Paludisphaera rhizosphaerae: one gene and its partner. The protein of the gene in region 1 interacts with the protein of each later gene in a pairwise test. Links are inferred from orthologs where the notes say so. Each region holds a gene or a part of one and is shown in the gene's direction. Other genes may lie near its edges.

Region 1 (5,634 bases):
GCCGCAGCTTGAGCAACCGCCGCCGGCGCCGTTGCAACTCGTGCAAGGGCTGGGGGCCACGACCGCGCGGGGGGCGGCCATGACGGGTCGCAGAACGGAACGCCTGTGATTGCAGCCCGCCGTCAGCAGCATGCCGACGGCCGCGGCCGCGAGGCACGCCCGCTGGGCGCGCAGAACGATCGGGGCCTGTCTACTGGTGGCCATCATCCCATCTCCTGGTCGGGCGGATCATTCGCTCGACATCCCGGGTCGAGCCTCGACACCCATGAATCGCAAGAGCGATGCCGAACCACCGGCCGCACGATCATGGCGAGGGACCAAGAATCCCGACTTCGACTGAAGTCTACACGCCGATCGGCCGAAGGGCGGGTTTCCCAGAGAATTTTGCAAGAAATCCTCAAGTCCGGGGCGAGCGCCGCCGCTTCCCGGCTTGTAAAAACGACAATCGATTGCAAGATTCAGCATTCGTCGACGTGTCGAGGCGACGGTCGCGAGGACTGCGAGGATCTGGATGATGGGGAGGTTTTCGCGGCCCTCGCGGACGAAGTCGATCCTGAGGGTCGCTCGCCCGCACGCAGGCGCGACGCTGGCGACGTTGGACAGGAATCGGTATGCTCGAAACTCTGATCGGCTGAAGGCCCCCGACATCGCGGAGGGCCTTTTTTGCTGATCGTCGCGGATTCTGGGCAGGCTCGGCGAAGATGGTCTTCCCCCCTCGCGGGGGAAGACAGACCCCAAGGGGGTCAGATGAGGGGGACGACCGCCGTCGAACGCGCATTCAATGCAGCGACCTCGAAGCGACGCCGATCCCCCCTCATCCGGCCCTTCGGGCCACCTTCCCCCGCGAGGGGGGAAGGCCGTTAACGATCGCACCCACCCACATCCAACACGGTCGACATTGCTGACGGTCGTGACGATTCGATAAAGAGAGGTCGAGACGCGCCGGGGGCCACAAAGCCCACCGCCGCGTCGGAGAGTCCAACGCCATGCCCGCGTACCACCCGCAGCGGATCGAGCCCAAGTGGCAGGCTTACTGGGAGAGTCGCAACACCTTCGCGACTCCCGACCTCGATCGGTCGCGGCCGAAGCTATACATCCTCGATATGTTCCCCTACCCCAGTGGCGCGGGGCTGCACGTCGGCCACCCCGAAGGGTACACGGCCACCGACATCGTCTGCCGCTTCAAGCGGATGAAGGGGTTCAACGTCCTGCACCCGATGGGCTGGGACGCCTTTGGCCTCCCCGCCGAGCAGTACGCGGTCCAGACCAACACCCACCCGCGGATCACGACCCAGGCGAACATCGACAACTTCCGCCGCCAGATCAAGTCGCTGGGCTTCTCCTACGACTGGTCGCGCGAGATCGACACGACCGACCCCTCGTACTACAAGTGGACCCAATGGATCTTCCTGAAGATCCACGACACCTGGTACGACGCCGACTTCGAGTGGACCGACCCCCAGGGCCGCGCCCGCAAGGGCAAGGGCCGCCCGATCGCCGAACTGCCGATCCCCACCGGAGTCGATCCCGACGCCTATCGCGACTCGAAGCGCCTCGCCTATCGCGCCGAGGTCCCCGTCAACTGGTGCCCGGCCCTCGGCACGGTCCTCGCCAACGAGGAAGTCATCGACGGCAAATCCGAGCGCGGGGGGCATCCCGTCGTCCGGATGCCACTGACCCAGTGGATGCTCCGGATCACGGCCTACGGCGACCGCCTCATCGAGGACCTCGACGTCGTCGACTGGCCCAAGCCGATCAAGGACATGCAGCGCAACTGGGTCGGCCGCAGCGAGGGGGCCGAGGTCGACTTCCCCATCGTGCTGGGCGGCCAGGCCCCTGCCCGTCCCGTCGGCCTCTTCCCCGAGGTTCCCGCCGAGGGCGTCATCCGGGTCTACACGACCCGTCCCGACACCCTCTTCGGCGCGACCTACATGGTGCTAGCCCCCGAGCACTCGCTCGTCGACCGGATTACCACGCCCGAGCAGAAAGCGGCCGTGGCCGCCTACCGCGAGCAGGCCGCGCGAAAGAGCGACCTCGACCGCACGGACCTCGCCAAGACCAAGACGGGCGTTTTCACCGGCGGCCATGCCGTGAACCCCGCCACCGGCGAGCCGATTCCCGTCTGGATCGCCGACTACGTCCTGATGGGCTACGGCACCGGTGCGATCATGGCCGTCCCCGCGCACGACGAGCGCGACTTCGAGTTCGCCAAGACCTTCGACCTGCCGATCCGGGCCGTCGTCGAGCCCCCCGCCGCCTGGCTCCTGGCGAATGCCTCCCCCAGCCGCGAGGACGCCCCGGCCGATCCCGCCAAGCTCCTGCAAGCTTACAAGGCCGACCCCGGCGCGTTCATCGGCGTCTTCCACGACGAGGGTGTCTCGATTCAGTCGCGCAACGCCGAGTTCGTCCTCGAAGGCAAGCCCACCTCTGAGGCCAAGCCGGCGATCACCGCCTGGCTGTCGGGGAGGGGCGTGGGGCGCAAGGCGGTCAATTACAAGCTCCGCGACTGGCTATTCTCCCGCCAGCGATACTGGGGCGAGCCCTTCCCCGTCGTCCTCGACGAGAACGACCGCGTCACGGCGCTCGGAGAGGACGAACTTCCGGTTCTGCTCCCCGACCTTGACGACTTCAAGCCGACCGGAAGCCCCGAGCCGCCGCTGAGCAAGGCGAAGACGTGGGTGACCTACTCGGAGAAGCTCCGGCGCGAGATCAACACGATGCCCCAGTGGGCCGGCTCGTGCTGGTACTACCTCCGCTATATCGACCCCACGAACCCCGACCGCGGCTGGGATCCCGAGAAGGAGAAGTACTGGCTCCCCGTCGACCTCTACGTCGGCGGCGCGGAGCACGCCGTGCTCCACCTGCTCTACAGCCGGTTCTGGCACAAGCTGCTCTTTGACCGCGGCCTTGTCAGCACGCCGGAGCCGTTCCAGCGCCTCGTCAATCAGGGGATGATCCTGGGCGAGACCGAGTACACCGGCTATCGCGAGCCTTCCGGCGCGTGGGTGCCGGTCGGGCAGGTCGCGTTCAACGAGCACGGCACGCCCGCCCGCAAGGGGGACGCTTCGAACGTGCTGGAGACCGTGAAGCTCGACGAGGAGACTGTCGTCAAGAAGGGTGAAGGGTTCGTCCTCAAGGATTCGCCCGACGTCCGGATCGACGCCCGCGCTCACAAGATGTCCAAGAGCCGGGGGAACGTCATCAACCCCGACGTGGTCGTCTCGGAATACGGCGCCGACAGCCTGCGTCTCTACGAGATGTTCATGGGCCCGCTTGAGGCGGTGAAGCCCTGGAGCATGAAGGGCGTCGAGGGCGTCTATCGCTTCCTGGGCCGGGCCTGGCGGATGATCGTGGACTCCGAGGCCGAGGAGGTGAAGGCCGACCCCCACGTCGTCGACGTGGAGCCGACTCCCGAGCAGGCCAAGCTGATCGCCCGGACGATCGCCGCGGTGGGCGACGACTACGAGGCTCTCCGGTTCAACACGGCCGTCAGCCGGCTGATGGAGTTCGTCAACGCCTTCACCGGGGCCGAGGTCCGGCCCAAGCAGGCAATGGAGACGTTCACGCTCCTGCTCGCCCCGATGGCTCCGCACGTCGCCGAGGAACTGTGGGAGATCCTTGGCCATCGCGAGACGCTCGCCTACGAGCCCTGGCCGGCTTTCGACCCGGCCCTGCTCAAGGACGACGAGGTCGAGATCCCCGTCCAGATCCTGGGCAAGCTCCGCGGCAAGATCGTCGTCCCGGCCGACTCCGACGCTCAGGCGATCGAGGCCATCGCCAGGGCCGACGAACGCATCGCGGCTCTGCTGGAAGGGAAAACCGTCCGCAAGGTGATCGTCGTCCCCGGCAAGCTGATCAACTTCGTGGCGAACTGACGGGGACGGCCGGGAATCGTCCACCTCGATCTGGAGGAAGGGACGCATGAAGGTCGCCATCAACGGGGCGGGCGTCGCGGGGCCCGCCCTGGCCTACTGGCTTCATCGGGGCGGTCACGAGGTCGTCCTGATCGAGAAGGCCCCCGAGTTTCGCACCGGCGGCTACATCATCGATTTTTGGGGCGTGGGGTACACGGTCGCGGAACGGATGGGGATCTTGCCGGCCGTGAAGCAGGCCGGCTATCTGGTCCGAGAGCTTCGGATCGTCGACGAGCACGGAAACAGAGTCGGCGGCTTCGACGCCTCTATCTTTCACCGCCTGGCCGACGGCCGCTTCACCAGCGTCGCCCGCGGCGATCTCGCGAAGGCGATTTACAGCACTATCGAGGGTCGTGTGGAGACCATGTTCTCCAACAGCATCGCGGCCCTGGAAGAGAGCGATGATTACATCCGAGTTTCCTTCGAACGCGGCTCGCCGCGCGACTTCGACCTGGTGGTCGGCGCGGATGGGCTGCATTCGACTGTAAGGGAGTTGGCCTTCGGACCCGAAAGCCGATTCGAGCGGCGGCTTGGCTACGGCGTGGCGGCCGTGGAGGTCGAGGGATATCAGCCTCGCGACGAACTCGTGTATGTCGCGTATGCCATGCCGGGCCGGCAGGTCGCTCGGTTCGCTCTTCGCGACGATCGGACGTTGTTTCTCTTCATCTTCGTCGACGAGGAGGTTGAGGGGGCCAAGCCTCACGATGTTGCGGGGCGGAAGAGGCTCCTGCATCGGGTTTTCGGCGACGGCGGTTGGGAATGTTCCCGGATCCTGGAGGCCGTCGATCAGGTCCACGACGTGTACTTTGACAACGTCAGCCAGATCCGGATGGACGCCTGGTCGAAAGGACGGGTCGTCCTGGTCGGAGACGCCGCCGCGTGCGCATCGCTCCTCGCCGGCGAAGGGGCCGGGCTGGGTTTGACCGAGGCCTATGTCCTGGCCGGCGAACTGTTCCGGGCGCCCGGCGACCACCCGGAGGCCTTCCGACGCTACGAGGAGCGGTTGCGAGGGTTTGTGGAAGGGAAGCAGAAATCGGCGAAGGGATTCGCCTCGACGTTCGCCCCCAAAACGCGGTTCGGAATCTGGTTCCGCAACCTGGCCACACGCTTGATGGCGGCGGATCCGGTAGCTCGCGTTCTATCCGGCGGCATGGTTCGGGACGATTTCGAGCTTCCGGACTATGGGATGTAGGCGGGGCTGCGTCCTCTCATGAGCCGCCCCAGGAGATGAAAAAACGGCTCGTATGGCCTATGTTGCGCTGGGGAAGCCCGAATAATTCGTGAGAAGGGCTCCGTCGTTACTCGGTGGTTTGCTTCGGCGGCCGCCAGATCGACGGCGGGACGCGACCTCTACCGAACATGGTCGAGTCGCCTCTGACAGGGCGAACGTCGGCCTGGGAGAAGGCACATGAACCGGCGATTGGTTTTCGCGATCGGACTGGGACTGACGGCGGCGATGACGGCGGCTTCGCCGGCTCGGGCGCAATGGGGATATCCGCGGGGTTACGGCGGCTATGGGATGAGCAAGTGGGGGGCCGACCCGGGCGCCGGCTACATGGCCGGCCTGGGGGCGTTCGCTCGCGGGCAAGGCGTCTACCAGTTGGAGAAGGCCAAGGCCGACGCCATCAACGTGGTGACGATGGAGAAATGGAACAAGGCCCTTCGCGCCCGCCAGATCCAGCTCGCGAAGGACGACGAGTTCCGATTCGCCAAGCGCGAG
Region 2 (5,168 bases), on another replicon or contig:
TTCTATTCAACAATCGTCTCGGTCGCAACCGACCGGGAGGCCCGCTCCCTTGAGTCGACGGCTCGGCGCGTGGTACAACCCGAACCGCCGCCGCCCATTGCGACGGCCGTCCGAACCTGGGAGACGATCACGATGCGACTCGCCCTGACCACGCTCCTGCTGGGATTCGCCATGACCCTCTCGGCCAAGGCCGACGAGCCCCACCGCGTCTTCGAGCTGCGCACGTATCACACGCCCGACGGCAAGCTCGTCGACCTCCACAAGCGGTTCCGCGACCACACCTGCGCCCTGCTCAAGAAGCACGGGGCCGAATTAGTCGGCTTCTGGGTGCCCACCGACGACAAGGACGCCAAGGACAAGACCCTCATCTATCTCGTCGCGTACCCCAACCGCGAGGCCGCGACCAAGACCTGGAAGGCTTTCCGCGAAGATCCGGAGTGGATCAAGGCCAAGGCCGAGAGCGAGAAGAACGGCTCGCTCACCGAGAAGGTCGAATCCGTCTTCCTGGCCCCCACCGACTACAGCGCCATGAAGTGAGCGACGTTGAACCAAGGGGGGCGAAAGTGCTAGTCTGAAGGTCGTCCGACGCCCCGCGGCCCCGCCATTTTCGCCGCGGCCGGTGCGTCGGGTCGTGGGCGGCGAGCAACGGCGCGGGCGTCCTCGACGCCCCCGACCTTCCCCCGCGCGGGACCTCTCCGAGCCTGATCGACCGACGTCCCGAGGACGCCGGCCGGATTCGGGCGATTCGAGCCAGACAGGCCGGAAGCGAACGATGGCCAGACGACCGAGTGTTCAGGAGATCCTGGAAGCCGCCCGACGCGGAGGCCAGACCCCCGCCGAGTCCCAGAAACCAGCGGCGCCGTCTCCTTCGCCGCCGGCTCCCGAGCCCACGCCCAAGGCCGCCGGTCCTCAGCCCCGGCTGAGCCTCCAGGAGAAGCTCGGTCAGGCCCAGCTCGAGCGCGAGGCCCGCGCAGGCGCGTCAACGGCCGAACCGGCCCGACGCCTCACGCTCCAGGAGAAGCTCGATCAGGCGAATGTCGAGCGCGGGGCCCGCATCGCGGCCCGCAACGGCGCGGCGGCGTCCAGCGATCCGGTCGTCGCCGACGTTCCCGCCGCCCCGGGCCGGCTGACGCTCCGCGAGAAGCTGGAGAAAGCTCGCGCCGAACGCAAGCCCGCGACCATCCTGACGGCACCCGCACCGGCCCAGGCGTCGGCAGCCGCACCGGCCGCCGCCGCCGCTGCGCCGGGCCGCAAGCTGACGCTCCAGGAGAAGCTGGCCGCCGCGCGTGGCGAGGGGTCGCCGGCCGCGACGCCGCCTCCCGCGGCTCCCGCTCCGGCACCGACCGCGCCGGCCGGCAAGATGTCCGTGAAGGACAAGCTCGCCGCGGCGAGAGGCCTGGCGGCCCAGCCGGTCCCCCAGAAGCCGGCGACTGCGCCGGCCGAAACTTCGCCCGTCGCTTCGCCTGCGGCCGATCGAGAGCTACCCCCGCTCGGTGAGATCACCGACACGAAGGACCTCGCCGAGGCCCTGCGACGCACCGGCGCGAAGAAAGCCGAGGAAGCCGCGACCCGCCCGCCCGCCGCAACCATTGTCGTCCGCCCCATTTTCGACCATTCAGCGGCTCCGGCTCGGCCCTCCGCGCCGGATGTCAGGATCGAGCCGCCGATTCGCTCGCAGGTGCATGTCGACGGCCGCGGGATGTTGATCTACGCGACCTGGTGGACGATCGCGGGCTGGGTCGGCCTTGGCGCGGTCGTCCTCTGGCTGCTTCGCCTCCTCGCGACAGGCTCGTCCTGATCCCCGAGGCCGGTTCGGGCCGATAAGATGAGAAGCGCGAAGGGAGGCCCGAACGATGGCGACGGACGACGTGAAGCGCGAGGCCGAGTCCCTCCGCGCCGAGATCGAGCGGCACAACCGGCTCTACTATCAGGAAGCCGCCCCCGAGATCAGCGACCGCGACTACGATCGGCTGATGCAGCGGCTGACCGAGATCGAGGCCGAGCATCCGGAACTCGCCACACCCGACAGCCCCACCCAGCGCGTCGGCGGCGAGCCGCTATCCCAGTTCGCGACGGTCGTCCACGCCGTCCCGATGCTCTCGATCGACAACACCTACAACTACGACGAGGTTCGCGAGTGGGACGCACGCGTCCGTCGCGGCCTCAACGCAGGAGAGACGGTCCGCTACGTCGTCGAGTTGAAGGTCGATGGCGTGGCCGTTTCCGTCCGCTATGAAGACGGGAAGTTCGTGCTAGGGTCGACCCGCGGCGACGGCGAGCGCGGCGACGACATCTCGGCCAATCTGCGGACCGTCCGCGACCTCCCCCTGAAGCTGCACGGGAAGGCCCCCGAGGTCTTGGAAGTCCGCGGCGAGGTCTACATGACCAACGCCGAGCTGGCACGCCTGAACGAGCTGCGCAAGGAGGCCGGCGACAAGCCTTTCGAGAACCCGCGAAACTCCACGGCCGGCTCGCTCAAGCTGCTGGATTCCCGCCTCTGCGCCCGCCGCCGACTCAAGTTCATCGGCCACGGCCTGGGCGAGGTCCGAGGGCTCGACGAGACGTCCTTCTACGACGTATTCCAGAAGCTGAAAGCCCTGGGAATCCCGGTCAGCCCGCACGTCGTCCGCTGCGATTCGATCGACGAGGTCATCGAGCACGCCAAGGAGTGGGAGACGCGGCGGAACACGCTCGACTTCCAGACCGACGGCCTGGTGGTGAAGGTGGACGACCTCGGCCAGCGCAACCGGCTGGGATCGCGGAGCAAGTCGCCGCGGTGGGTGATCGCGTTCAAATACGAGGCCGAGCAGGCGATCACGAAGATCACCCAGATCACCGTGCAGGTCGGCAAGACCGGAAAGCTCACGCCGGTCGCCGAGCTGGAACCCGTCCGCCTGGCCGGCACGACCGTCAAGCGCGCCACGCTCCACAACGCGGATGAGATCCGCCGCAAGGACGTCCGCGAAGGGGACACGGTCGTCGTCCAGAAGGCCGGCGAGATCATCCCCCAGGTCGTCCGCGTCGAGACCGAGGCACGCACCGGCAACGAAGTCGAATTCGTCTTCCCCGACCGCTGCCCGAGTTGCGAGGCCCCCGTCGTCCGCGACCCCGGCGAGGTCGACTACCGCTGCTCGAACCGGCCCTCGGCCTGCTCCCAGCAGTTCGAGCGGAGGCTGCGGCAGTACGCCCACCGCGACTCGCTGGACATCGAGGGCCTCGGCGACAAGCTCGTCGATCAACTGGTGAAGACCAACCTCGTCCGGAGCCTCCCCGACCTCTACCGGCTGGACGCGGCGACGCTCGCCGGACTGGAGCGCATGGGGGAGAAGTCGGCTGAGAACTTGTTGGCGGGCGTCGAGCAGAGCAAGCGCAAGACGCTCGACCGCTTCATCAACGGTCTGGCGATCCGCCACGTCGGCGTGCGGATGTCCGAAGTCCTGGCCACGCGTTTCCGGACGCTCGCCGAGCTGCGCAACGCGTCCCTCGCCGATCTGGAAGCCGTCCCCGAGGTCGGCGCCGTCGTCGCGGCGAGCGTTCACGAGTTCCTCCAGGAACCCGACCACCAGCGCCTGCTCGACGAGTTGACCGAACTCGGCGTCGACCCGCAGCCCTACACCCCGGTTTCATCAACGGCCGCCAATCTCCCGTTCCTGGGCAAGACGTTCGTCCTGACCGGAACGCTTCCGAAACGCTCGCGCGCGGAGGCCGAGACGCTCATCAAGAGCCTGGGCGGCAAGGTGACCGGCTCCGTCTCCAAATCGACCGGCTACGTCCTGGCCGGCGCCGATCCCGGCAGCAAGCTCGACAAGGCCCACGCCCTGGGCGTCGCCGTACTCGACGAGGCTGAGTTCGAGCGGATGGCTGGAGTTGAGAATTCGTGACGATCCTGCATCTCTGCACCCTTGCGGCGGCGGACAGAGAGCATACGATGGGATCCGGATCAACAATATCATTCCGAACCAATTCGCCCCAACGCCTGACTCTGCCGCAGTGATTCGTTGGCGGGACTCGCACGATCGCGGAGCAGAGCCCGCCTCGCCTGGTGAAGAAGCAACATCACGTCTTCGGCGTTGTACTTCATCGAGACGCAGAACTCGCGAAGCCCACCTCTGACGCCAGACACCGTGAGGAGCCCTGCCATGCCCGCGTTGCCGCCTCGGGTCAAAATCTTCGCGGAGGCGCGTGCCGTCGTCATTGTCGCGATCGTGAAGAACGTCGGACGCATCACCGTCGCTCCCAATCAGGGAACAGTGACCCTGAGCAACGATCCCACGCATCCTCGAGCGATTCTTCGGTCGGTCATCCGAAAGCTCTCGCTTGGGCCCGGATCGAAACACTCCATACTAATCGCCGGCTTATTCTACGCCGACCATTTCGGCAAGCTCAGCAAGAGAAAAGAGAAAGTGACTTTCGGCGACACAGCGGACATCGATATCACGGTTACAAATACGCCGCCCGGAAGCACCACGCCGAGCAACGTGACGATTCATGAGACCGCCGTCAGCGTTGACTCCGAACCGAACGACGTCCCAAACCCGCTCGACGATTTCCTCTTCAGCAACTGAATCACGAACGAACGCAGCCGCCACGCCCCAGATCGGACTATATCGATTTTTTCTTGCAACGAAGTAAACCAAGACGCGTAATAGTGCGAGAAGGATTTGTGCAACTCCACATCGGGAGGTCGCTTTCATGGCCGACTCTCACGTCAAGATCTTCAAAAAGTCCCGGCGAGGCGTCGCTCTCCACTTCGCGAAGGGCATAGGAGATCTCTCGATTAAAGAGGGCACCATCCCCTACGTCCAACTTGGCGATGGCAAACATAAGATCACACGTTTGCTCGTTCGTCAGCAGTCGCTCGGCAAGAAGACCACGTACATTCTGCTTGTCGTGGGGTTCAAATACGAAAAAGACCCATACGTTTTGATCGAGCAGAAGGCGACGAAGGGGCAGGCGGACGGCGACGTCAAGGAAGATCAAGCCTCGGTAGACATCACCCTGACGAATGAGCCGCCCAACGGCAGCGATCCGGTCGACATCGACATCGTCGCGACGGATGAAGATCCCAGCACCGAGGAGAACGAGTCGCCCGAGCTTCCCGACGATGACGTCCTCGTGAATACCTGACAGAACAAGTGGAGAGACCTAGGCTCTCAGTCGCCGGCCGC

Evidence for each region. Proteins that work in one complex are often made in the same cells at the same time.
Region 2: the proteins of leuS (region 1) and ligA interact in binary tests that used the Escherichia coli proteins (3 or more experiments, as listed by UniProt). The link is inferred for Paludisphaera rhizosphaerae from one-to-one orthologs.

Annotation. Positions count from the first base shown.
Region 1 is NZ_JAALCR010000001.1:226,575-232,208, forward strand. What follows is about bases 650-4,075. They hold leuS (leucine--tRNA ligase), read left to right. Parts: upstream 650-986; coding sequence 987-3,875; downstream 3,876-4,075. Other genes in these bases: G5C50_RS01000 (FAD-binding domain), read left to right, coding at 3,922-4,075. Outside these bases: G5C50_RS00990 (peptidoglycan recognition protein family protein), read right to left, coding at 1-204; more of G5C50_RS01000, read left to right, coding at 4,076-5,106; G5C50_RS01005 (hypothetical protein), read left to right, coding at 5,323-5,634.
Region 2 is NZ_JAALCR010000006.1:311,502-316,669, reverse strand. What follows is about bases 1,408-4,367. They hold ligA (NAD-dependent DNA ligase LigA), read left to right. Parts: upstream 1,408-1,853; coding sequence 1,854-3,881; downstream 3,882-4,367. Other genes in these bases: G5C50_RS10290 (hypothetical protein), read left to right, coding at 4,140-4,367; G5C50_RS10300 (hypothetical protein), read left to right, coding at 1,408-1,798. In the rest of the region: G5C50_RS10305 (NIPSNAP family protein), read left to right, coding at 133-537; more of G5C50_RS10300, read left to right, coding at 773-1,407; more of G5C50_RS10290, read left to right, coding at 4,368-4,565; G5C50_RS10285 (hypothetical protein), read left to right, coding at 4,693-5,127; G5C50_RS10280 (serine/threonine-protein kinase), read right to left, coding at 5,154-5,168. UniProt on the Escherichia coli protein: DNA ligase that catalyzes the formation of phosphodiester linkages between 5'-phosphoryl and 3'-hydroxyl groups in double-stranded DNA using NAD as a coenzyme and as the energy source for the reaction.